DNA from 3 places in the Mesorhizobium sp. IMUNJ 23232 genome. Region 2 is predicted to be linked to each of the others. Evidence: predicted binding sites of a transcription regulator. Region 2 holds the regulator's gene; each other region holds the start of a gene.
What was found. Region 2 encodes LexA, which represses DNA repair genes until DNA is damaged. Its sites were predicted from a motif close to TGTTCNNNNTGTGTTCNG; they were not measured.

Region 1: recA (recombinase RecA) is a predicted target of LexA. The motif match lies at 3,554-3,571, and genes of this name have one in related genera.
Region 3: ACH196_RS36150 (ImuA family protein) is a predicted target of LexA. The motif match lies at 1,428-1,445, and genes of this name have one in related genera.

The regions. Positions count from the first base shown of each region.
Region 1 is NZ_JBIRCY010000031.1:74,247-81,221, reverse strand. Features, by position in the region: gene ACH196_RS21855 (alpha/beta hydrolase) at 1-363, opposite strand, end outside; gene ilvA (threonine ammonia-lyase IlvA) at 564-1,820, shown strand; gene ACH196_RS21845 (VOC family protein) at 1,817-2,206, shown strand; gene ACH196_RS21840 (DUF1697 domain-containing protein) at 2,241-2,804, shown strand; gene ACH196_RS21835 (hypothetical protein) at 2,996-3,514, shown strand; gene recA (recombinase RecA) at 3,694-4,776, shown strand; gene alaS (alanine--tRNA ligase) at 4,981-6,975, shown strand, end outside.
Region 2 is NZ_JBIRCY010000060.1:1,928-8,902, reverse strand. Features, by position in the region: gene gltA (citrate synthase) at 1-89, opposite strand, end outside; gene gltX (glutamate--tRNA ligase) at 270-1,694, opposite strand; gene ACH196_RS30340 (ComEC/Rec2 family competence protein) at 1,853-4,414, shown strand; gene lexA (transcriptional repressor LexA) at 4,408-5,124, opposite strand; gene ACH196_RS30330 (ABC transporter ATP-binding protein) at 5,302-6,090, opposite strand; gene ACH196_RS30325 (ABC transporter ATP-binding protein) at 6,087-6,923, opposite strand; gene nikC (nickel transporter permease) at 6,920-6,975, opposite strand, start outside.
Region 3 is NZ_JBIRCY010000101.1:1,369-8,343, reverse strand. Features, by position in the region: gene ACH196_RS36155 (Y-family DNA polymerase) at 1-660, opposite strand, end outside; gene ACH196_RS36150 (ImuA family protein) at 575-1,336, opposite strand; gene ACH196_RS36145 (hypothetical protein) at 1,633-2,259, shown strand; gene ACH196_RS36140 (hypothetical protein) at 2,263-2,739, shown strand; gene ACH196_RS36135 (beta strand repeat-containing protein) at 3,195-5,927, shown strand; gene ACH196_RS36130 (YgjV family protein) at 6,022-6,282, shown strand; gene ACH196_RS36125 (hypothetical protein) at 6,341-6,619, shown strand; gene ACH196_RS36120 (GNAT family N-acetyltransferase) at 6,656-6,975, shown strand, end outside.

The DNA.
Region 1 (6,975 bases), on a different contig from region 2:
CTTGAGAAAGGCTGGCTCGTCATAGGCGGTGACCGATTCGGCCACCATGAATTTTGCGGGGTCGGTGGGCTGGTTCTTGGTGCGGCGCTCGATCTCGCCGGTCTTGTGGATCGCCGGGACGGTCATGTCGACCTTGGCGTAGCTCACTTGCGGCGAGCGCCTGCCGTCAAAAACTTCCTCCGGCCGCTCGGCCTTGTGGCGCGTCGTCGCCACGAAGATGTCGTGGCGTCCGGCAATCTCGCTGGCCGGCGCGGCAACGACAGCCGCGGCGATCAGGTCGCGTGTCGCCTGGCCGGCGCAGCCGGCAAGGGCAAGCGCGCAAGCAACCAGCAGCACAAGTCTTGGCAGACGGCCCCCGGCCATGATCCCCCTCGATGGCGGTGAAAACGATGCTTGTCCGCCTTGATAGCCTTCCACGTGTGCCCGGTCCAGCGCGGCGGGCCGACGCTGCGAGGACTGCTAGGCTCATGATCCTGGGCGGCGCCGTCCTCACCTGGCGTTGGCGTCGCCGTGCCATTCGTGCAATAGCCCGGATGAGAACCAAGCTTGCCGGGAAACAGGGCATGACCGATTTTGCCGAGGGCGTCGCGACAGCGGCTGCGGCACTGCGCGAACTCTTCGCGGAGACGCCGCTGCAGGAAAACCTCTATCTCTCCAACAAGACCGGCGCGCGCATCCTTTTGAAGCGCGAGGATCTTTCACCGGTGCGATCCTACAAGATCCGCGGCGCCTTCAACTTCTTCCGCAAGGCGCTGAAGGCCGGCAACCCTGCAGAACTCTTCGTCTGTGCCTCGGCCGGCAACCACGCCCAGGGTTTTGCCTTTGTCTGCCGCCATTTCGGCAAGCGCGGCGTGGTGTTCATGCCGGTAACGACGCCGCAGCAGAAGATCGACAAGACAAGACATTTCGGCGGCGAGTTCGTCGAGATCAGGCTGGTCGGCGATTTTTTCGACGATTGCCTGAAAGCCGCGTTGGCCTTCGCGGAGGAAAGCGGCGGGCACATGGTGCCGCCCTTCGACCACAAGGACATCGTCGAGGGCCAGGCGACGGTCGCCTATGAGATCGCGGCGCAGATGTTGGACAGGGCGACGCCGGACATCGTCATCCTGCCGGTCGGCGGTGGCGGGCTGGCGGCCGGCGTCACGCGTTATCTCGGCGGGCAAGGCAAAAAGCTGCGCTTCGTCTTCTGCGAGCCGGCCGGCGCGCCGAGCCTGAAAGAAGCCTTGCAGGCCGGGAAGCGGGTGAAGCTGGCAAAAGTCGACAATTTCGTCGACGGCGCGGCGGTGGCCGAGATCGGCCGCGAGCCGCTGCGCCATCTCAAGGATTTTCCGGAGGATTCTGTCCGGCTGATCCCGGAGAACCGGCTGTGCGCCACCATGATCGAGATGCTGAACATCGAGGGTGTGGTGCTTGAGCCCGCGGGCGCGCTGGCGATCGACGCGCTCAAGGATTTTTCGAGGCGCGAGTTGAAGGGCAAGACCGTCGTCGCCGTCGTCTCCGGCGGCAATTTCGACTTCGAGCGATTGCCAGACGTGAAGGAACGGGCGCTGCGCTTCGAGGGTCTCAAGAAATATTTCGTCTTCCGCTTCCCGCAGCGTCCGGGCGCCTTGCGCGATTTCCTGGCGCTGCTCGGGCCGGACGACGACATCGTGCGGTTCGAATATCTGAAGAAATCCGCGCGCAACTTCGGCTCGGTGCTGATCGGCCTGGAAACCAGGGATTCCAGAAACTTCTCCGTGCTGGCGAAACGGTTTCACGAAGCGGGATGGGCCTATCAGGACATCACCGACAACGAGACGCTGGCGGGCTTCATCATATGAGCGGCCGGATCAGTATGCTGTCGCTTGATCACATCGTGCTGTGCGTGAACGATGTGCCGACGACGATCGCGTTCTATCGACGTGTTCTCGGAATGCGGGCGGGCGAGGAACGGCCGGGAAAATGGTCGCTGCATTTCGGATCGAACAAGATCAGCCTGCAGGATGCGAAGGCATCGCCGTCGATTGCTGCGGCAACGGTTCCAGGAAGCGGCAATTTCTGCCTTCTCACGGACGTGTCTATCGCTGAATTTGTTGCCCATCTGAAGCGGGAGAATGTGCCGATCATGGATGGACCTGCCGAGCGGCATGGCGCCGTCGGGCCGATCCTGTCGGTTTATTTCAACGATCCGGATGGCAATCTCGTCGAGGTCAGCAATCGGCTGTAACGGGCGTTCTCATCTCAAACGGAGACTTGGCGTTGTGACGGTCTTCATCCTTTTGTTCCGCGGCGTCGGCGGCGCGACGCAACTGCCGACCGGCCCGCTGCGGGAAGCTCTGACGGCGGCCGGCTTCGAGAATGTCGCGACCTACATCAACAGCGGCAACGCCGTGGTGCGCACCGGTCTCTCGCGCGACAAGACGGTCGCAAAAGTCGCCGAGATCTGCCGGGAAAAATTCGGTTTCGCCAAGGCGATCCATGCGCCAACGCTGGAAGAATGGTCAAAACTGATCGCCAACAATCCGTTTCCGGATGCCGTCTCGGTTCCGAAATTTCTGCACGCTGCGGTTCTCGAAGAGGCGCCACAGGACAAGAATGTCGCGGCGATCCGCGCCTATGCGAAAGAGGGGGAGAAGATCGAGTTCGTCGGCAAGGTCGCCTATCTCCACACGCCGGTCGGCTTCGGCACGTCGAAGATGGCGGAGCGTTTCGACAAACTGATCGGCGTCGAGAACACCGCGCGAAACTGGAACTCGGTTCTGAAGCTGGAGGAACTGGCGAAGAAGGCGGCCACGGCAGAGGGGATTGGTGGAGGCGCCTGCTAAACGATCCCTGATCGGCTTTACAGGATGTCCCGGGGCGTGAGCCCCGAACTGTGTGACATAAGCCTTAGCGCGGGCTCCGGTTAAACATGAAATGCATGCTGCCAGTCTGTCCGGCCTGGCGGGTCTTGCTTTGACGGGGCATCCCGCCGAAAACTGGTCCGCGAACGGACAGCGGCGGACGGCGCAATTCCATGAGATCGAAATCTGTCGGACTGGCTCTTGTCGCCGTTTTGGTCGCGGTACTGATTTCTGCCGATGGTGCGGCGGCCCAGCAGGCGGGACGCTGGAAGATTTCCGCGGGGCGTGACGCGGCAACCGCGACACTCTACAGCCTGAACACGCTGACCGCCGGAACCCGCACGATCGACTATCATCCGGCCCTCGTGCTGTCCTGCGAGGCGCGCCGTTATCCGGTGTGGCGACAGGCCGTTGTGGTGCGGCAGACGATTTCCGGCGAGGACCGCATCGGCGTCTCGATCCGGCTCGACAATGGCGGCGCCTTCAACGAGCAATGGGTGCTGGCCCAGAAGGGCCGGGCGTTGCAGACCGATGGCGACGAGCAGGTGGCGAGGCTGTCGCGTGCGCGCCGTCTGCATCTGTCATGGCGCTTCGGTGTGTTTTCCGGCCGCGGCGAGGCGGTTTTCGATCTCGCCGGAATCACCGACACGTTGGCGCAACTGGCGCAAGCCTGCGGCACGGATGTCCCATAGGGCCGGTGGATTCGCGGTCATATTCCGCATGCCGTCGGACGGAACGGAATCCGAACATTTTTGGAAAAGAAGGCAAAAACAATGCGATGAGTGCTCTTGCCAAATGAGAACAAAAGCGGTACAAATTATCCGGGATATCGGATCAGCCGGCCTTCATAGTCGATCAAGGGGTATGTATCATGGCGCAGAACACGTTGCGGCTTGTTGAGGACAGATCTGTGGATAAATCAAAGGCTCTGGATGCGGCGCTGTCGCAGATCGAGCGGGCTTTCGGCAAGGGCTCGATCATGCGGCTCGGGGCCAACGACAAGGTCGTCGAGATCGCGACGATCTCGACCGGCTCGCTCGGCCTCGACATCGCGCTCGGCGTCGGCGGGCTGCCGCGCGGCCGTGTCATCGAGATCTATGGTCCGGAAAGCTCGGGCAAGACGACGATGGCGCTGCATACCGTCGCCGAGGCGCAGAAGAAGGGTGGCATCTGCGCTTTCGTCGATGCGGAACATGCGCTCGACCCGGTCTATGCCCGCAAGCTTGGCGTTGACCTGGAAAACCTGCTGATCTCGCAGCCGGACACCGGCGAGCAGGCGCTGGAGATCTGCGACACGCTGGTGCGTTCCGGCGCGATCGACGTGCTGGTGGTCGATTCGGTCGCGGCACTCACCCCTCGCGCGGAAATCGAAGGCGAGATGGGCGATGCGCTTCCCGGCGCCCAGGCCCGCCTGATGAGCCAGGCGCTACGCAAGCTGACCGCCACCATCTCGCGTTCCAACACGATGGTCATCTTCATCAACCAGATCCGCATGAAGATCGGCGTGATGTTCGGGTCGCCCGAGACCACCACCGGTGGCAATGCCCTGAAATTCTACGCATCGGTGCGCCTCGACATTCGTCGCATCGGCGCGGTCAAGGACCGGGACGAGGTCGTCGGTAATCAGACCCGCGTCAAGGTGGTGAAGAACAAGCTGGCGCCGCCGTTCAAGCAAGTCGAGTTCGACATCATGTATGGCGAGGGCGTGTCGAAGACCGGCGAACTGGTGGATCTCGGCGTCAAGGCCGGCGTCGTGGAGAAGTCGGGCGCCTGGTTCTCCTACAATTCGCAGCGCCTCGGGCAGGGCCGCGAGAATGCAAAACTGTTCCTGCGTGACAATCCGGATACCGCCCGCGAGATCGAGACGGTGCTTCGCCAGAATGCCGGGCTGATTGCCGAGAAGCTCATGGAGAACAGCCCGGATACCGGCTTCGACGACGCCGCTGAGATGTGACCGGTTATCCTCCTGACTGTGTCGACCTGCCGCCGGCCTCGCGCCGGCGGTTCTGTTTTGGATCGGCGCGCCCGGACGGGCGCTTCCCGGCAAAGCTTCGGCCAGGGCTTTGCAGGGCCTTGCGGTGTTGTGGACAGGCTTTGGCGCTGCCGCTAAAAGGCCTTTTCCATTTCCCCGCCGCGCGGGATTTCAAAAGGTTTTGGCATGAGTGGCGTCAACGAAATCCGGTCGACCTTCCTCGACTATTTCAGGAAGAACGGTCACGAGGTCGTCGCCTCCAGCCCGCTGGTGCCGCGCAACGACCCGACATTGATGTTCACCAATGCCGGCATGGTGCAGTTCAAGAACGTCTTCACCGGCCTGGAGACACGCAGCTATTCGCGCGCCACCACTTCGCAGAAATCCGTGCGTGCCGGCGGCAAGCACAACGATCTCGACAATGTCGGCTACACCGCCCGACACCTCACCTTCTTCGAGATGCTCGGCAATTTTTCCTTCGGCGACTATTTCAAGGAGCGCGCCATCGAGCTTGCCTGGAACCTGATCACCAGGGATTTCGGCCTGCCCAGGGACAAGCTGCTGGTCACGGTCTATCATACCGACGACCAGGCGGCCGATCTGTGGAAGAAGATTGCCGGCTTCTCCGACGACCGCATCATCCGCATCCCGACCTCGGACAATTTTTGGGCGATGGGCGACACCGGGCCCTGCGGTCCATGCTCGGAAATCTTCATCGACCGTGGCGAGCACATCTGGGGCGGCCCGCCCGGCAGCCCGGAAGAGGATGGCGACCGTTTCCTTGAATTCTGGAACCTGGTCTTCATGCAGTATGAGCAGGTCACGAAGGAACAGCGCATCGATCTGCCGCGGCCTTCCATCGATACCGGCATGGGCCTCGAGCGCATGGCGTCGATCCTGCAGGGCGTCGAAAGCGTCTTTGAAACCGACCTGTTCCGCACCCTGATCGACGCCGCCGCGTCGGCGCTGGGGCGCGGGCCGGACAAGGACAATGTCGCCTCGTACCGCGTCATTGCCGACCATCTGCGGTCGTCTTGCTTCCTGATCGCCGACGGGGTTTTGCCGTCCAACGAGGGCAGGGGCTATGTGCTTCGCCGCATCATGCGCCGCGCCATGCGCCATGGCCAGTTGCTCGGCGCCAACGAGCCGCTGATCTGGAAGCTGGTTCCGGCGCTGCTGCGCGAAATGGGGGCCGCCTATCCGGAACTGGCGCGCGGCGAGGCGCTCATCACCGAGACGCTGAAGCTGGAGGAGACCCGCTTCCGCAAGACGCTGGCGCGCGGGATCGGTCTGCTCGAAGAGGCAACGGCGACGCTCGGCCCCGGCGATATGCTCGATGGCGAGACGGCCTTCAAGCTCTACGATACCTACGGTTTCCCGCTGGATCTGACGCAGGATGCACTGCGCCAACGCAACATCTCCGTCAATCTCGACGGTTTCCAGGATGCGATGGAACGGCAGAAGGCCGAAGCCCGCAAGAGCTGGGCGGGGTCGGGCGAGGCGGCGACGGAAACCGTCTGGTTCGGCGTGCGCGAAAAGACCGGCGCCACCGAGTTTTTGGGCTACGACACCGAGCAGGCCGAGGGCGTCGTCCTGGCGCTGGTGAAGGATGGCGCGTCGGTCGAAACCGCCTCGCAGGGCGAGACTGTCGGCCTGGTCGTCAACCAGACTCCCTTCTATGGCGAATCCGGCGGCCAGATGGGCGACACCGGCACCATTTCCGGCGACGGTTTCCGCTTCGAAGTGACCGACACGCAGAAGAAGGGTGACGGCCTGTTCGTGCATTTCGGCAAGGTTGCGGAAGGCGCGGTACGGGTCGGCGCGACCGCCGAACTCAAGGTCGACCACGCGCGCCGCACAGCGTTGCGCGCCAACCATTCGGCGACGCACCTGATCCACGAAGCGCTGCGCGAAGTCCTCGGAACCCATGTCGCCCAGAAAGGCTCGCTGGTGGCGCCCGACCGGCTGCGCTTCGACATCTCGCACAACAAGCCGGTCTCGTCCGATGAGCTTGAGCAGGTCGAGTTTATGGCCAACGAGATCGTCGTGCAGAACAGCCCGGTCACGACGCGCCTGATGTCGGTCGACGATGCGATCGCCGAAGGTGCGATGGCGCTGTTCGGCGAAAAATACGGCGACGAGGTGCGCGTCGTGTCGATGGGCACGGGCCTGCACGGCGCG
Region 2 (6,975 bases):
TCGATCACATCCGGACCGACGGTGCCCGATCGAACCTTCAGCTCGTGCGTCTTGCCGTTGAATTCCAGTCTGGCGGTGGATTCGCTCATACGGATACCCCTTTGCTATGAATTCGGGATAGCGGCGAGGCAACGCCGCCAAACGGAAGAGAAGCCGAAATGAGAATGACGATCCTGCTCCCGGCTCGGTTCCGCGAAAAGTCTGATGTGGCCGCAATGTTGCACCGCAACAGGACGGTTTCAATGGCTCTCGATAGGACCAGGGAAATGCTAATCGATTTGATCTCCAATGCGTGCCAAGCTTTCCTCGCGTCCCAGCACGGCCAGTACATCGAACACGCCGGGGGACGTGCTGCGCCCCGTCAGGGCGGCGCGCAGAGGCTGCGCCACCGCACCAAGCTTGTGGCCGTGAGCCGCCGCGAAGTCTCGGATCGCCGCCTCCGTCGTCTGCGCCGTCCAGTCTCCCCCGACATTCTTGAGCGCGGACCACGCCCCAGCGAGCACAGTTCGCGGACGTTCGCCGAGCAGCACCGCGGCCTTGTCGTCGATCGCCAGCGGCCGCGTCGCAAACAGATATGAAGCGCTGTCGGCCAGTTCGACGAGTGTCTTGGCCCTCTCCTTGAGACCCGGCATCGCGGCGGCAAGTTTCGCCTTCTGGTCATCGTCCAGCCCCGCCGCGAGCGGGCCTGATGTCGACAGATGCGGCAGTGTGGCGACGAGGATATCGGTGAGTGCGCCGTCGTCCATCCGCCGCATGTAGACGCCGTTCAGCGCCTCCAGTTTCTGGAAGTCGAAACGTGCGGCGCCCCGGTTGACGTCCTCGATCTCGAACCAGCGGATCATGTCGTCCATCGACATGACTTCGTCGTCGCCATGGCTCCAGCCGAGGCGCGCCAGATAGTTCAGCAGCGCGGCGGGCAGGTAGCCCATCGACCGGTAGGCCTCGACGCCGAGCGCGCCGTGCCGTTTCGACAGCTTTGCTCCGTCGGCGCCATGGATCAGCGGGATATGCGCCATGACCGGCACTTCCCATCCCATCGCGTCGTAGATGACCTGCTGGCGCGCGGCATTGGTCAGATGGTCGTCGCCGCGGATGATATGGGTGACGCCCATGTCGTGATCGTCGACGACGACCGCGTGCATGTAGGTCGGATTGCCGTCCGAACGAAGGATGATGAAATCGTCGAGATCCTTGTTGGGGAAGCGCACGTCGCCCTGAACGCGGTCGCGGACGATCGTTTCGCCTTCATGCGGCGCCTTGATGCGGATGGCGCCCTTGACGCCTGCCGGCGCTTGCGCCGGATCGCGGTCGCGCCAACTGCCGTCATAGCGGGGCGGACGGCCCTCGGCGCGCGCCTTCTCGCGCATGGCATCGAGTTCCGCGGGGGTCTCGTAGGCATAGTAAGCCTTGCCCATGCGGACGAGTTGCTCCGCCACCTCGCGGTGGCGCGGCGCGCGCTCGAACTGCGAAATCGGCTCGCCGTCCCATTTCAGGCCCAGCCAGGTCAGCCCGTCGAGGATCGCCGCCGTCGCCGCGTCGGTGGAACGCTCGCGATCCGTATCCTCGATGCGGAGAAGCATCTGGCCGCCGGTATGCTTGGCGTAGAGCCAGTTGAACAGCGCGGTGCGGGCGCCGCCGATATGGAGGTAGCCGGTGGGCGAGGGGGCAAAACGTGTGACGACGGGGCGGGACATAAAGATTTCCGAAGGAAGAAGACCGCCCCGCGCGTCCGCGCCGACGGTGCATGGAAAAAGATTGGCGTTCATGTAGCATAGAAGGTCGGGGGTGCAAGGGCGCAGTCGCAGCCTTGCACGATGCGCCGCAAAACCTTGGCGCCGGTTGAGTGAAAGCCATGTCGGAGGTGTCGGCAGGCGATCTGAACGAACGGTTCCTGTTCCGCAAGATGGACATGGAGGCCGCGGCCCGCTCTGTCCCCGCGACATCCCGCGAGCTTGTCGTCGTGCCTGCGCGCCGGACCTGGATCGAGCAGTGGTCGCGCGCGGGAAAAACCTTGCCGCCCGTACCCGTCATGGCGGCCCGGGCGGCCGTCGTCCTGCAATACGCGGCTACGCTTGAAGGGGAGCGCGGGACGCTGTTTCTGCTCGTCCCGGTATTTCTCGCTGCCGGCGCCTTCGTATATTTCGGTCTGCCCTTCGAACCGGGTTTCCTATCGATTTCGGCCGGTCTGTTAGCCTCCGTTGCTTCGGCGGCCTTTTTGCCGCGCGGACGCATTCCGCAACTGACGGCACTGGCGGTTATGCTGACCTTCTGCGGCATCCTGCTGGCCAAGGGCGAAACCTGGCGCATGGGCACCAAAATGCTCGGCGGCGATGTGTCGACCCGCATCACCGGGCGCGTCGTCAGCATCGAACCGCTGTCCAACGGCCGCGCCCGGCTGACCATTGATCTGATGGCGACCGAGCGGCCGAAACTTCGCTATGCACCCGACCGTATCCGCGCGACCGCTCGCAAGGCGCCGGCGGGCATCGAGGCGGGTTCCATCGTCAATGGCCTCGTCCGGCTGCGGCCGCCCTCCGGGCCGGTGCGCCCCGACAGCTACGATTTCTCCTTCGAGAGCTATTTCGACGGCATCGGCGCGAGCGGCTATTTCATGAAGGGACCGGAACTGGTCCCGCGGCCGGATCCGGGATTCGCCGACCGGATCGGCACGCTCATCGAGAATGCCCGAAACGACATCGCCGCACGCATCCGGCAGCGCATCGGCGGCGCCGAGGGCGAAATCGCTGCCGCGCTGGTCGTCGGGGTGCGCGCCGGAATCCCGAACGACGTCAGCGAGGCTTTGCGCCGTACCGGCCTCTACCATATCATCTCGATCTCCGGCCTGCATATGGCGCTTGTCGCCGGCGTGGTCATCGGCGCGCTGAGGGCCGGATTCGCGCTTTTCCCCGGCATCTCGTCGCGCCGTCCGGTCCGGAAATATGCTGCACTGGCCGGTCTCGCCGCCATCGCCGCTTATCTCGCCATTTCCGGCGGCGAGGTCGCGGCGCAGCGCAGTTTCCTGATGCTTGCCGTCATGCTGATCGCGCTGATTTTCGATCGGGCGGCGCTGACAATGCGCAATCTGGCGATCTCGGCGATCATCGTGCTGGCGATCACCCCGCACGAGGTCATTGGCCCAAGCTTCCAGATGTCCTTTGCCGCGACCGCGGCGCTTGTCGGAGCGTACGCCTTCTGGACAGAACGACGCAGCGGCACCGGATCATTTCATCCCAGAAGAGGCCTGGTTTCGCTTGCGGCGCGGCGTGCCTGCGCGCTTGTCGTCGGGTTGCTGCTCACCTCCCTGGTCGCCGGTCTCGCAACGGCGGCCTTCGGCGCCTATCACTTTCAGCGGATCGCGCCGCTCAGCCTCGCCGCCAATCTGGCCGCGATGCCGATCGTGTCGCTGCTGGTCGTACCCTTTGCGGTGCTCGCGTCTGTCGCCATGCCGTTCGGCTTCGACGGGCCGTTCCTCGACGTGATGGGCAAGGGGATCACCGCGATGATCGAGGTCGCGAAATGGTTTTCCGCGCGCTCGCCGATCGATGCGGTCGGGCTGATATCGGGAAAATCCGTGGTTCTCCTGACTATTGCCCTGATCGTCGCGACCGTCGCAACAACCTGGCTGCGGCTTCTCGCGTTGCCGTTTGCGCTCGCCGGTCTTTTGACGCTGGGCGCCACGCGCACGCCTGACGTGCTGGTGTCGGAGGACGCCCGACTGGTGGGGTTTCTCACCGGCGAGAGGCTGATGGCGGTCAACAGGCCGCGGCCAAATGTCTTCACGGCGGAGAACTGGAAACGAACCTTGCAGGCCGACGGTCTTCATAAGCCGACGAAGGATTTTGGACCGGATCCGCCGATAGCCTCGATCGCAAGTGAAACGGTGGAGACTGGAGGTCAGAAAGGCAACGGATATGGCAATAGCGGCAACGTCACTTCGTCCGACGCGTCCTTGTCGACAAGGCTGGTAGCTTCAGTTCAAGGCCCGAATGCCGACAATTTCACGGCTGCTTCCTTCGAAGAGAGCGCCGCGGACGATTCAGTCCGTGCCTTCCTGTGCGACGACATAACCTGCCTCGGCTGGCATCCATCCGGAGCCGCGATCATTCATACGTCAGACCCAGAGGAAGCCAGGATCGCCTGTTCCTTTGCCGGCGTCATAATCCTCGACGACGCGACCGTGCCGTTGAAATGCGCAAATCCTGCCGTCGCCGTCGTTACAAAGCGAGAACTCGCCCGCCACGGAAGCGCAGCGGTCTACCTGTCTCTGGGCAGTGACGATGCCGCCGAGGTTCACTTTGCCATCGGCTCCGCCGATCGCCCGTGGCACAGCAACCGCATATTCTCCCGCGAGGCCCGCGGGCTTCCGCCCTACCAGCGCAAGATGCCCGCCCAAGCGCCGACGGAAAATCAGTAGCGCCGGATCAGGCCAACCAGCCTGCCTTGCACCCGGACCCGGTCCGGGCCGTAGATGCGCGTCTCGTAAGCCGGGTTGGCCGCTTCCAGTGCGATTGATGCGCCCTTCCTGCGGAAGCGTTTCAGCGTCGCTTCCTGGTCGTCGACCAGTGCCACGACGATCTCACCGGGCGTGGCTGTATTGGCATTGCGGATGATCACCGTGTCGCCATCGAGGATGCCCGCCTCGATCATCGAGTCGCCCTTGACCTCAAGCGCGTAGTGTTCGCCGCCGGACAGCATTTCGGGCGGCACCGATATGGAATGCGTCCGATGCTGGATCGCATCGATCGGCACACCGGCCGCGATGCGGCCCATGACGGGGATCGTGATCCCGGAACCGACATCGTCATTGCCGGCGGAGGGAGTGCGGGACGGTTCGGCCGACCGCTTGCCAAGACTACCCTCGATCACGCTTGGTGAAAATTTCCGGGCTGCATTCAAGCCGGGGGCGATCGAATCGGGCAGTCGGAGCACTTCAAGGGCCCGCGCCCGGTTCGGCAGCCGGCGAATGAACCCGCGTTCCTCCAGCGCCGTGATCAGCCGGTGAATGCCGGATTTCGACGCCAGATCAAGGGCTTCCTTCATTTCGTCGAAGGAGGGCGGAATACCGGACTCCTTCAATCTCTCGTGGATGAAAAGCAGGAGTTCGTGTTGCTTGCGTGTCAGCATCTCGGCCCCATCAAGAATCGCACCAAAAACAAAACCAGAACAAACACTATCTGTTCCAGTTGTGTTCCGCAACCGTTAAATATCGGGTTAAGATCCGGGCAACCAAGAAATCAAAATCATGCGTCGGTGCTCTCCGGTCGAGACTTGGCCCGGTTGCCGCGGAGGAGATCGTGGATATCAGGCCTCTTCCCACAAATCGCCCAGCAACTCACGGTCATAGCCAGAACTCGCCCGGAAAAGTTGCCGCGTATAGGCATGCTCGAACCGTCCGGCGGCCAGGTCGGCGCTGGTCAGGGTCTCGAGGATGCGGCCTCGGTTCATCACCGCGACGCGGTCGCACATGTAGGAAACGACAGCCAGATTGTGGCTGACCATGATGGTGGTGAAGCCACGCTCGCGTCGCAGGCGCCGCAAGAGGTTGAGCACTTCCGCCTGAACGGAGACGTCGAGCGCCGAGGTCGGTTCGTCGAGGAGAAGACCGCGTGGCTCCAGGATGATGGCGCGGGCAATCGCCACGCGCTGGCGCTGGCCGCCGGAAAGCTGGTGCGGAAACCGAAAACGGTGTTCGGGTTTCAGTCCGACATCTGAAAGCGCGCGTTCGACGCGCTTTTCCACGTCGGACAGCCCATGGATGCGCGCCGGTTCCGACAGCACCTTGTCGACGGTGTGACGCGGGTGGAGCGAGCCGTAGGGGTCCTGAAAAACCATCTGGATCAGCCGCCGCTGCGCATGGCTGCGCGCCGGCGCGACCGCGTTTCCGCCGATGCGGATCGTTCCGGAATAGTCGGCGATCAGGCCCGCTACGGCGTTCAGCACCGTCGACTTGCCCGATCCGGATTCGCCCACCAGCCCGAACGCCTCGCCCTCGGCCACGGCCAGCGAAACGTCGCGCACGGCATCGAGCCGGCGCGCGCCTTTGCCGAAGCTGATGCCTAGATTTTCGATCGCGATCATCGGCGCGGTCATCTTGCCCAGCTCGCGTCGCGTTGCAGGACGGGCAGTTCCGGCCGGTCGTCGCCAAGGCGCGGCGAGGAAGCGAGCAGGCCTTTTGCATAGGGATGCTGGACCCGGTGGAGGTCGCTCGCCTTGACGGTTTCGACCACCTTGCCGGCATACATGATCATCACGCGGTCGCAGAAGGCCGAGACCATGCCGAGGTCGTGGCTGATGAGGATCAGGCTCATGCCGCGCTCGCGTACGAGGTCGTCGAGGATCGCCAACACCTGGAGCTGCACGGTTACGTCGAGCGCCGAGGTCGGCTCGTCGGCGATCAGCAATTGCGGTTCAGGGATGAGCATCATGGCGATCATCACGCGCTGGCCCATGCCGCCGGATAGCTGGTGCGGATAGAGGTGGTAGACCGCCTCCGGGTCGCGGATCTTTACCGCCTTCAGCGCCTCGATGCTTTTCGCACGGGCAAGCTTGCGATCCCTGGCGACATGCAGCCGGAACGCCTCCTCGATCTGCTGGCCGACCGTCATCACCGGGTTGAGCGAGAATTTCGGATCCTGCAGCACCATGGATATCCGCTTGCCACGGATCTTCGGCATCTCCTTTGCAGGCACCTGGAGCAGGTCCAGGCCCATGAAGGAAAGCCGGTCGGCGCTGACGCGGCCGGGCGGCGGGACGAGCCGCATGATCGAGCGGCCGGTGAGCGACTTGCCGGAGCCGGATTCGCCGACAATGCCCAATCTTTCGCGGCCAAGCGAAAAGCTGACGCCGCGAACCACGTCCATAAAACCCTGATAGGTCGGGAAGGTGACTCGCAAATTCTCGACGTTGAGGATCGGTTCGCTCATGAGCGCTTCGGGTCCAACACGTCGCGCAGGCCGTCGCCGAGCAGGTTGAAGC
Region 3 (6,975 bases), on a different contig from region 2:
GAGTTCAGGACCGAAGCGCAGCGTCAATGGTGCTCGTGGCTGCGCGAGCAGATCTCCAACGCGCTCGAAACCGAGCACACGAAGGCCGTCTACAATCGCACCGTCAAGCCGCAGCGCCGCGATTGGTAGCTCTGCGATTGTGGACTGCGTTGCCTCGGCCGACACCACGTTTGTCGGCTGCCCAACAAAGCGCGCAACGGCATGGGCCGCGCCCCAACTCTGGGCGACGGCCACGCGTGCAGAGATGCCCGCATGGTCGAGTCGCTGCATCAGATCGACAAGCAGCGCCTGCTCGCCGCCGTGTAGATGGCTGGCACCGGTGATGTCGATCACCAGCCCATCCAGCCCATCTACAGCCACGATGGGTGAGTAGCGGCGCAGTGCCCACAGCGCCAGCCGATCCAGCGCCTGGGCGTCTTCCTGCGGCCTGGCGTCCTGGACGACTAGCCCAGGCACGAGCGCCTGCGCCTTGGTTGCCGGCATGCCGACGCGAAGTCCCTGGTTGAGTGCAATCGTGTCCGCCGCAAGCACAATGCGCCTGTTGCCGTCCCGTCCGACCAGAACCAACGGCCGGTCAGGCGGCAATGATGCGGCGTCCGATCTTCTTCTGAGGCGATCGGTCGGCCATTGCGGAAGGAAGAGCGAGACGACCCTTGGCATCGCAGGCCTCCACTTCGAAGTCAGCACTCTCGGCACCACGGCAGCGGATCAGTTCAAGCCGCCAGCGGGCGCGACCCACGCCGGGCACCGGCAAAGGACGGGATGGCAGCACCGAGACACGCCATCGCGTTACCGATGCAGTCGACTGCCCGAAATCGGTCGCATCGGCGGGGCGTCTCCATCGCCGAATGGCGAGGCCGATGCCCGATGATGTTTCCGCGGCAAGCTGCAGGCGTCGTGATGCCGTCATCGGCAATCGCGCCAATTCCGCCACGACGGCGCCAAGCCCGGAATGCCGAAGTCCTTCCTCGAAACAGGCGAGAACAGACTTCTCGTCGCCGGCCTCGACGAAGATCACCCGGTCCGGTGAAAGTCCGGCTCGTGCAAGGGCTGGTGCGAACAGGTCTTGCCGCGCTACGCACCACAGCACTTTGCCTTTTGTTCGTGCAGCGATGCCAGCGGCAAATAGCGCCGCGGCTGCCCCGTCGACTGCGCCATTGCCGCCGCCGGCAATCTCGTGCAAAGCGCCATGTGCCAGTCCGCCGGCCGGCAGATGTTGATCGAGATCTGCGAGCCCGAATGGCAGGACATTTCGATTACCCATGCCCCCACCCTCAAGGCTGCGAACACGCTCCTGCAGTGCAGAAATTGTGGCGCGGTCGGGCTTGGTAAGCATGTTGAGGCGGCTTTCGTCGCGTCGTTTGGTGGTATCATTCACCGATTTAGGAACCCATTCCTGACAGAGTCAACAGGCTTTTTGACTCTTTTGTTCCTCTTCCGTTCACTTTGACGGTATGCACACCGGAAGTCAAAAGTGATTGTTGCATCATCCCCACTGGGAGCAATCTCACGCAGCTTTTTTCATCGCGTGCGGCCGGTTCGGTGCCTGAACATCGACGCAGAAAAAGAGTTGACAGTATTACTGCTAATATGGCATTAGAGCCGCCGAACGAGAGATTGGCGATGACTCAAATGACGACACCGATGTCGGCGCGGGCCGAACTGGCTGCGCTCACGCAGGACAGGATCATGCGCGGCGTCGCCGATATTCTGGCCTCGGGCAGCGGTGACGTGACGTTCAAGGCGCTTGCCGTGGTATCGGGAGTGCCGGAGCGCACGATCTATCGCCACTATGCGACCAAGGAAGCGGTGCTGAGCAGTTTTTGGGGCTGGATGAATGAAAGACTTGGTATGCCGGCGCCGCCCCGCTCGGCCCAGGAACTGGTCGAGCAGGTTCCGCTGGTCTTCGGCGCCTTCCAGGCGGGCGAGCCGCTGGTGCGGGCGATGCTGCACGACCCGCATGGGCGGACGGCTCGGCTCGGTAGCGGCGAGGCGCGGCGCGAGAAATTCAGCGAGGCGCTGAAGGACGTCCTGGCCGGACTGGATCTGTCCGAACGGATGCGGCTGCTGGCCAGCGTGCAGGTGCTGTTCTCGGCCGCCGGCTGGGAAACGATGAGGGATTATTGGGACCTGTCTTCGCCCGAGGCCGCCGACGCGGCGCAATGGGCGATCCAGGCCTTGATCGAACACGCAAGAAGCCGTTCCGCGTCCTCCCAGGCCGACGGCGACGCGGCCGTGCCGAGAAATCAGGAGAAGTAACCGATGCTGTATCATGCCTCGTTCAACGTGCGGGAACCTGCAAACGTGGCCCAGGCACTGGCGGAAATGCTCGACGCCACTGCAATCCGCGCGCCGGTTCCGCCGTTTCCGGACGGCTCGTGGTTCGTCTGCTACGGCGACGATAATGGTTCGTTCCTCGAAGTGCTGCCGTGGGGGAACATCCTCGACCCGGACACCCGCTTCGGTATCGGCTTCGACGACGACATGCGGCCCCGCGCCGGCAGCCATGTGCTGGTGCGCACGCCGCACGCCAAGGAAGAGATCAGGGCGAAAGCCGGACGGCTGGGCTGGCGCTGCGAGTTCGTCGATGCGCGGCTGTTCGAGGTGGTGAAGGTATGGGTCGAGAACGCCGTTCTCGTCGAATTCCTGCCGCCCGAGTTCTTGCCCGCCTATGTCTCGACCTTCGGGACCGAGGGGATCGGTTCGCTCGACGCAAAGCTGCGCGCCATGGAAGTTTAGACAACAGCGATGTTCGCTCCGGCGAGTTGAGGAACAGCCGACAGCAAGACGCAACAAGCCCTTGAGCAAATTTTCATCCGGCCGGCAACGGCCGGCGGGGTCGGCTGTGCGCCGCGCGACGCCGGCAACACCGGCAACGCGAGGGAATGCCCTCCGCATACCGTGGACAACATTGAGGCAAGCGGGCGCGGCAGACGCCGATCGCCCGCCTTTACCGAAAGGGCCGGATGGAATTCCGGCAGGTGACGAGATGATTGCACCCGTCGAACCGGCACCCTGACGGGTGTCCGGCGTCAAAGGCGACCTGCCCGGCGCAAAACTCCGAACAACAACAAACTGCCAATCCAACTGGAACTCACCCGCCGCCGGCATGGCCGGACGGTGAACACCGCCGCTTTGCCGGCGATCAACCCGCCGCATGTGCGGCAGATCAAACTTTTGGAAGGAACATCATCATGCCAGTCATTAATGGCGACGAAGGCAATAACACCCTGTTCGGCAATGAAAATGCCGACACTCTCAACGGCTTGGGCGGCAACGACACGCTGCGCGGTCTCGGGGGTGCCGACGCGCTAGACGGGGGCGAAGGCTCCGACACTGCTGAATACTCCGATTCCCCCTCGGCCGTGTTCGTCGACCGGATTCTGGGCACCGCCGAGGGCGGAGACGCCCAAAGTGACGGTTTCACCTCGGTCGAAAACTTCGTCGGCTCGACCTTCGACGACGGCTTTATCGGCGACAACGGCGCCAACACCATCAATGGACTTGCGGGCGGCGACACCATCTTCGGCAATGGCGGAAACGACATCCTCATCGGCGGCAGGGGCGGCGACTTCCTCGCCGGAGGCGACGGCATCGACACGGCCGTCTACGACAGCTCCGATGCGGGCGTCGTCATCGATCTCTTGAACGGGGCCGCAGGCGGAGGCGACGCGAACGGCGACATCATTGGCGGCTTCGAGAATCTCAGAGGATCGGCTTTCGGCGACACGCTCACCGGTGACAATGGCGACAACCGCATCGAAGGCGGCGAAGGCGACGACATCATAGCCGGACTCGGTGGAAATGACATTCTTGTTGGCGGCTCCGGCCTGGACAGCCTGTCAGGCGGCGACAACAACGACTTCCTGATCGGTGGCGCCGGTTCCGATCTGCTGAGCGGCGGCGCCGGCATCGACGCGGCCGATTATTCCGGTTCGGGCGCCGGGGTGACCGCCAAACTTACCGGCGGCCTCGGCGATAGCGGTTTCGGCGCGGGCGGCGATGCCGATGGCGACTTTCTTGGCGGTATCGAGAACCTCCAGGGCTCTGGCCACGCCGACACGCTTGAGGGCGATGCGCTGGGCAACGCCATGAACGGTCTCAATGGAGACGATACATTGCGCGGCCTTTCCGGCGACGACATCCTCGCCGGCCAGGCGGGCGCGGATACGATCGACGGTGGCGACGGTATCGACACCGCGGCCTACGATTCGTCCGGGGGCGCTGTCGGCATTTCGTTGCTGCTCGGCACGACGGAGGGCGGCGACGCCAAGGGCGACACCTTGATCAATATCGAGAACGTCGACGGTTCCGGTTTCGGCGACGTCATTGATGGCAACGATGTCGACAATCGCCTCCGCGGGCTGAATGGCTCCGACGAACTTAAGGGTTTTAGTGGCAACGATCGGCTCGAGGGGGGCAACGGCGTCGACCGGCTCAGTGGCGGCGACGACGACGATCTCCTGATCGGCGGCGCGGATGGCGACGATCTGTTCGGTGAGGACGACAACGACATCCTGGTCGGTGGCGCCGGCGCGGATCGATTGGACGGCGGAGAGGGCATCGACATCGCCGACTACTCCGGGTCGTCGGCGAATGTGCAGGTTTCGCTCCGCCTCAACAGCGGCAAAGGCGGCGACGCGCAGGGCGACACCTTCGCCAACATCGAGCAGGTGGCCGGCGGCGCATTCGACGACGACCTAGAAGGCGATGACGCGGCCAACAAGCTGTTCGGCAACGCCGGCAACGACATTCTTGTCGGCGGCGGTGGCAGCGACACGCTCAACGGCGGAGCCGGTAGAGATACGCTGGGCGGCGGCGAAGGCAATGATCTTTATACCGTGACCGCAACCGACAGCATCATCGAAGGGGTCGGCGAAGGCACGGCCGACCGCGCAGCGGCGCTGGAGAGCTTCACCCTGGGCGGTGGCGACAATATCGAGCAATTGTCGACGACGGACACGAACGGCTTTTCAGACATCGACCTCACCGGCAACACGCTGAAGCAGGAGATTCTTGGCAATGCCGGCTTCAACGTCCTGCACACCGGCGGCGGTGCCGCCGACGTGATGAAGGGGCTGGGCGGCAACGACATCTACCGGGTGTTTAACTCCGGCGACGTCGTCGTCGAAACCGCCGGCAACGGCTTCGACCTGGTGCTCGCCGCGGTGGACTACAAGCTCGGGGCCGGCGCCGAAGTCGAGCAATTGTTCACCAACGGCTCGACCGGAACGTCCGCCATCGACCTGACCGGCAATGCATTTGCTCAGGAAATCTTCGGTAATGCCGGGGCGAATATCCTTCACGACGGCGGGGCTGGCGCGGCGGACGCCATGCGCGGTTTTGGCGGCAACGATACCTACCGGGTGTTCAACTCTGGAGATGCGATTGTAGAGAGCACCTCGCAGGGCACTGCCGACAAGGTGGTGGCGGCTGTCGACTACAGGCTCGGCACCGGCGTCGATATCGAGATCCTGCAGACCAACGGCTCGACCGGCACCTCGGCGATCGATCTCACCGGCAACGAGTTCGGCCAGCAGATCACCGGCAATGCCGGCGCCAATCGCATCGAAGGCAAGGGAGGCATCGACACGCTGCGGGGTGGCAGCGGCGCGGATACCTTCGTATTCGCCTCGACGCTCGGCGCGGCCAATGTCGACAAGATCCTTGACTTCAGCGTGGCGGCGGACCGGATGCTCCTGTCCGACGCTATCTTCACCGCGCTCGACACCGGCACTCTGTCGGCGGCGGCGTTCCGCGCCAACAACACCGGCCTGGCGCAGGACGCTTCCGACCGCATCATCTACGAGCGTGACAGTGGAAAGCTGTTCTACGACGCCGATGGTGTCGGTGGTTCGGCCGGTATCCACTTCGCCACGCTGACCGTCGGACTGGCGCTCACCAACGCCGACTTCTCGGTGGCGTGAGTTGCTGAGGAGTTCGGCTTCTCTCGTCCGCGAATGGACGAGAGGGTCCGGGCGGGGCGCCGAAAATCGCCCCGCCGAACGCCGGAGGCGCGCCATGTTCTGGATAGCAACAATCGGCTTCGCCGGCAGCGGCTTTGCCATCCTCACCTACTGGATGCGCGACATGTTTTGGCTGCGCATCGTTGCCATGCTGAGCTGCGTCTTCTTCATCGCCTATGCCGCGATGATCGGGAGCTATCCGCTCATCCTCATGGAACTCACCCTGTTGCCGATCAACGCTTACCGGCTGCTCGAACTGCAGCCGCAACGCCGCCTGCGCATGACGCACTTCCGGCGCCGGCCTGTCGTCGAATGAGTGGCAGTCTCGTGTCACCGCATATGCTCCTACCAACCGAACAAAAGGAATTGTCGACATGCCTGTCATGATGATCTCGGAAACCGAAAACCAGACAGAGGAGGGCTACAACAGCCTGCTTGGCAAGGTGAGCGACCCGCTAAAGCAGGCGCCGGGCTTCGTCCTCCATATGTCGCACGCCACGCCTCAGGGCTGGCGCGTCATCGAGGTGTGGGAATCCAGGGACCATGCCGCCGCCTTCTTCGCGGCGCACATTGCACCAAAGCTGCCTGCCGGCCTCAGACCCAAGCTTACGTTCCAGCCGCTGCACGACATTGTCCACCCTGAATGGCCGTAGCGCCCGGCTTCCAGCACAGTGACAAGTGACCGAGAGATGAACATCCTGGCACCGAGACACGATCAGGCCGCCGCGATTCGCCCTGCGGACCGGTCGGAGATCACCGAAATCTCCTCGCTGATCGCCGCCGCCTTCGAGCCGTTTCGCAGCCATGCACCGGCCGAAGCGCTTCGACTCTACATCGAGAACTCGCGCAGCATTGACGAGCGTTGGGACCATGGCCAGGTGCTGGTCCTGGACCACAATGGCCGCATCGTCGCCACCGTCACCTACTATGCCGATGCCATGCTGGATGGCCCCGGCTGGCAGCATGGTTTCGCCGGGTTCCGCACGCTTGCGGTGCATCCGCGGGCGCG